Regions from separate parts of the Streptomyces sp. R33 genome, predicted to be linked through region 1. Evidence: riboswitches for the same ligand, from Rfam matches in the RefSeq annotation. Region 1 holds a riboswitch; the other holds the start of a gene.
What was found. Region 1 has a riboswitch for glycine ahead of gcvP (aminomethyl-transferring glycine dehydrogenase). Riboswitches for the same ligand answer to the same signal wherever they lie in the genome.

Region 1 (2,195 bases):
GGCCTTGCCGGGCACCCGGGCGGTCAGGGTGTCGAAGTACGAGCCGTGCACGAGCTCGACCCCGCCGGCCGTCAGACCGGCCGCGATCAGGGCCGCGTAGCGGTGCGTACGGCGGGCGATCGTCCGCAGGCCGTCCGGGCCGTGGTAGACGGCGTACATGCCGGCCATGACGGCGAGCAGCACCTGCGCGGTGCAGATGTTGCTGGTGGCCTTCTCACGGCGGATGTGCTGCTCACGGGTCTGCAGCGCCAGGCGGTAGGCCTTGTTGCCGTCCGCGTCCACGGAGACGCCGACGAGGCGGCCCGGCAGCGAGCGGGCGTGCTTGTCCTGGACGGCCATGTAGCCGGCGTGCGGGCCGCCGAAGCCCATCGGGACGCCGAAGCGCTGGGTGGTGCCGACGGCGATGTCCGCGCCGAGCGCGCCCGGCGAGGTCAGCAGGGTCAGGGCGAGCAGGTCGGCGGCGACGGCGACGATCGCGCCGAGCCCGTGCGCCTGGTCGATGACCGGCTTGATGTCCCGGACGGCACCGGAGGCGCCGGGGTACTGGAGGAGCACGCCGTAGACGCCGCGCTCGGCGACCTCGGCCGGGATGCCCTCGGACAGGTCGGCGACGACGACCTCGATGCCGATCGGCTCGGCGCGGGTCTCGATCACGGCGATGGTCTGCGGCAGAGCGTCGGCGTCGACGAGGAAGACGTTCCCCTTGGACTTGCCCACGCGGCGGGCCAGCGTCATGGCCTCGGCGGCCGCGGTGCCCTCGTCGAGCAGCGACGCGCCGGAGGTCGGCAGGCCGGTGAGGTCGGCGACGACGGTCTGGAAGTTGAGCAGCGCCTCGAGGCGGCCCTGCGAGATCTCGGGCTGGTAGGGCGTGTACGCCGTGTACCAGGCCGGGTTCTCCATGACGTTGCGCAGGATCACCGGCGGCGTGAAGGTCCCGTAGTACCCGAGACCGATCATCGGCGTCAGGACCTGGTTGCGATCGGCGAGCGAACGCAGCTCGGCCAGCACCTCGGCCTCGGTCAGCGCCTCGGGCAGGTCAAGCGCCTCGGCGCTCTTGATCACATCCGGTACCGCGGCGGCGGTCAGTTCGTCCAGCGAGCCGTAGCCCACGTGGGCGAGCATCTTCGCCTGCGCCTCGGCATCCGGGCCGATGTGGCGCTGCTCGAAGGGGATGCCTCGCTCCAGCTGGGAGAGCGGAATGCGGTTGGCGGTCATGTACGGAGGCCTCCTGGGTCGTACGACCTGCGAGGGGCACCACGGCGCGGGCACCCGGACGGCCTCCCCCTCTGTCATCTCAACCTGAGAGCTTCACCGGAGTCGCGGGGATGGCCCGCGGATTCCGGCTTTCACCGTCGGTGAGGAGAGGAACCGGCGCTGCGCACCCGGTACCTGCCCCTGCTTTCCAGAGTGGCCTCGTCACGTGCGGTACGTATGCCTGAGAGATTCCGGGGAGGATTTGCTCCTTCGGCGCCTCCGTCATGCTCACTCGGAGGACTCTCCCGCACAGGGTCAACAGCCGTCACCCAGCCTACCAGCGAGGTTCCGGGACCTCCCTCGAGTGGCCCCCACTGCGGAAATGCACTTTTGTAGTCGTTACGGAGGAGTTGCGACCATTTGGAGGGACCGTGCAGACCGACATCGATCCGCGCAGCCTGATCGGCCGCAAGGCGTTCGACCGCAACGGAACCAAGATCGGCACCGTCGACGAGGTCTACCTCGACGATGCCACAGGCGTGCCCGAGTGGGCCGCCGTACGGACGGGCCTGTTCAGCCGGGACGCGTTCGTCCCGCTGGAACCGAGCGAGGTGGTCGACGACACCCTGCGGGTCCCCTTCGAACGCTCCCTCATCAAGGACGCCCCTGACTTCGGCGTCGGCCGCCACCTCTCCCCCGAACAGGAGCTGCAGCTCTACCACCACTACGGACTGGACGTCTCCCTCCCCTCGGACATCCAGCGCGACTTCGGCCGCCTGGCGAACGGCGACGACACCCCCTAGCCCTCTTCCGGTACGGGTTCGCCCACCGCCGGGTCGCCCACGAGGGGCAGCGGATCGGACGGCTCCAGCTCGGGGTCGTCCACCCGGAAGGTGCGCACCCGGCCCGGTGGCGATCCGGGCCGCTCGAACCGCACGGTCACCCTCCCGACCCCGCTGCCCTGCACCCACCCCGGCCCGTACACGGCGTGCTGTACGTCG
Region 2 (2,195 bases), 3.9 Mb from region 1:
TTCTCCTGGATGCGGGGGAGTGGATACGAACAGTGGTCTTGCGTGCTGAGACGGCCGGTACGGCGCCCGTACGACGCGCTCACGGCGTCGACGGGGAGCCGGTACGGGTACGGGCGCTACTTCTGCCGCTTGTAGAACGGCAGGGCCACGACCTCGTACGGCTCATGCGTACCGCGAATGTCCACGCCGACGCCGGAGGTGCCGGGCGCGGCGTGCGCCGCGTCCACGTACGCCATCGCGATCGGCTTGCCCAGCGTCGGGGACGGGGCACCCGACGTGACCTCGCCGATGACCTGCCCGCCGGCCACGACGGGGAAGCCGGCGCGCGGGACGCGGCGGCCCTCGGCGATCAGGCCGACCAGCTTGCGCGGCGGGTTCGTGGCGGCGCGCTCGGCGGCGGCCTCCAGGGCGGCGCGGCCCACGAACTCGCCCTCCTTCTCGAACTTCACGACCCGGCCCAGCCCCGCGTCGAACGGGGTGAGGGAGGTGGTCAGCTCGTGCCCGTACAGCGGCATGCCCGCCTCCAGGCGCAGGGTGTCCCGGCAGGACAGGCCCGCCGGGACCAGGCCGACGCCCTCGCCGGCCTTGGTCAGCGCCTGCCACAGCTCGACGGCGTGCTCGGGGGCGACGAACAGCTCGAAGCCGTCCTCGCCCGTGTAGCCCGTACGCGCGATCAGCGCGGGCACGCCCGCGACGGTGCCCGGCAGGCCGGCGTAGTACTTCAGGCCGTCCAGGTCGGCGTCCGTGAGGGAGGCGAGGATGCCGGGGGACTCCGGGCCCTGGACGGCGATCAGCGCGTACGCGTCGCGGTCGTCGCGGACCTCGGTGTCGAACCCGGCGGCGCGCTCGGTCAGGGCGTCCAGGACGACCTGGGCGTTGGAGGCGTTCGCGACGACCATGTACTCGGTCTCGCCCAGGCGGTAGACGATCAGGTCGTCGACGATCCCGCCGTCCTCCTGGCAGATGTGCGTGTAGCGGGCGCGGCCGACGCCGACGGTGGAGATGTTGCCGACCAGCGCGTAGTCCAGGGCCTTGACGGCCTCCGGGCCGGTCAGCGTGATCTCGCCCATGTGGGACAGGTCGAACAGACCGGCCTTGGTGCGGACGGCGTTGTGCTCGTCGCGCTCACTGGCGTACCGCAGGGGCATGTCCCAGCCCGCGAAATCGGTCATGGTCGCACCGAGCGAACGGTGCAGCGCATCGAGGGCGGTCAGGCGGGGGGCAGTGCTCATGGGTGTGGCTCCCGGGTCCCAGGGCATGACATGACGAGGACGATCCTCCCCATCTGTCATCGGAACCTGAGAGGTTCGCCGAGAGTTCCCGGTCGGACCCGGGGAACCTCGACTTGCACCTTGGGTGGAGCGCACGCGGATGCCGTCGTGAGGGACGGCGGCGCGGCTCGCTTTTCAGATCTGCCTCATCCACGCGGTACGGGGCCTGAGAGATTCAAGGGAGGAACTTGCTCCTTCGGCGCCCGGGCACGGCCTCACGGCCTGCCGGGACTCTCCCGCGCGGATTCAAGCGGCCGGTATGCAGTTGGTCCAGATGGCGCACATCATTGCACGCCGTCCGGGTGATCGGGCGGTCGGGCCCGAAAGAACGTACGGACCGGTCAGGTGCCCGGAAGCTCAGGCCGGAACCGGGCGGTGCCGGATTACCGTCTCTTTACACTCAGTGGGCATGAGGGGCCCTGCGGGCCCGATGGGGGAAGGCGATCACTGTGCGGAGATTCGGAGTGCTGGCGGCGACCGGGACGGGAGCCGTGGAGGGAGTGCCGGCGGCGCGGCGGGCGCGCTCCGCCGGCGGTCCCGTACGCGACCTGCGCGGCCGGGGGCCGCACGGACCGCAGTGGCTCGGCTTCGCCGAAGGGGACATCGTCGTGGTGTCCGGCCTGCCCGGCGGCGGCAAGAGCACGCTGATCAAGCGGGCGGTGCAGGGTGGCGGCATCGACTCCCAGGACGTGCGCGAGCGCTGGGAGCGGCGGATGCCGCGGGCGCTGCCGTACGCGGTCTACCGGCCGCTGGTCCGCTTCGCGCACTACTGGGGGCTGTGGCGGACGCTGCGTTCCGGGGCCTCCGCGGTGGTGCACGACTGCGGGACGCAGAGCTGGGTGCGGAGCCTGCTGGCCGCGGCCGCACGGCGGCGGGGCCGGGCGCTGCACCTGCTGCTGCTGGACACCACCCCCGAGGAGGCCC

Region 2: it holds a riboswitch for glycine, as region 1 does, so the genes downstream of both, gcvT (glycine cleavage system aminomethyltransferase GcvT) here and gcvP (aminomethyl-transferring glycine dehydrogenase) in region 1, are expected to answer to the same signal.

Annotation. Positions count from the first base shown of each region.
Region 1 is NZ_CP165727.1:7,012,852-7,015,046, reverse strand. It holds gene gcvP (aminomethyl-transferring glycine dehydrogenase) at 1-1,215, opposite strand, end outside; glycine riboswitch at 1,414-1,512, opposite strand; gene AB5J51_RS32270 (PRC-barrel domain-containing protein) at 1,626-1,997, shown strand; gene AB5J51_RS32265 (DNA polymerase IV) at 1,994-2,195, opposite strand, start outside.
Region 2 is NZ_CP165727.1:3,078,805-3,080,999, reverse strand. It holds gene gcvT (glycine cleavage system aminomethyltransferase GcvT) at 117-1,232, opposite strand; glycine riboswitch at 1,417-1,520, opposite strand; gene AB5J51_RS13820 (AAA family ATPase) at 1,715-2,195, shown strand, end outside.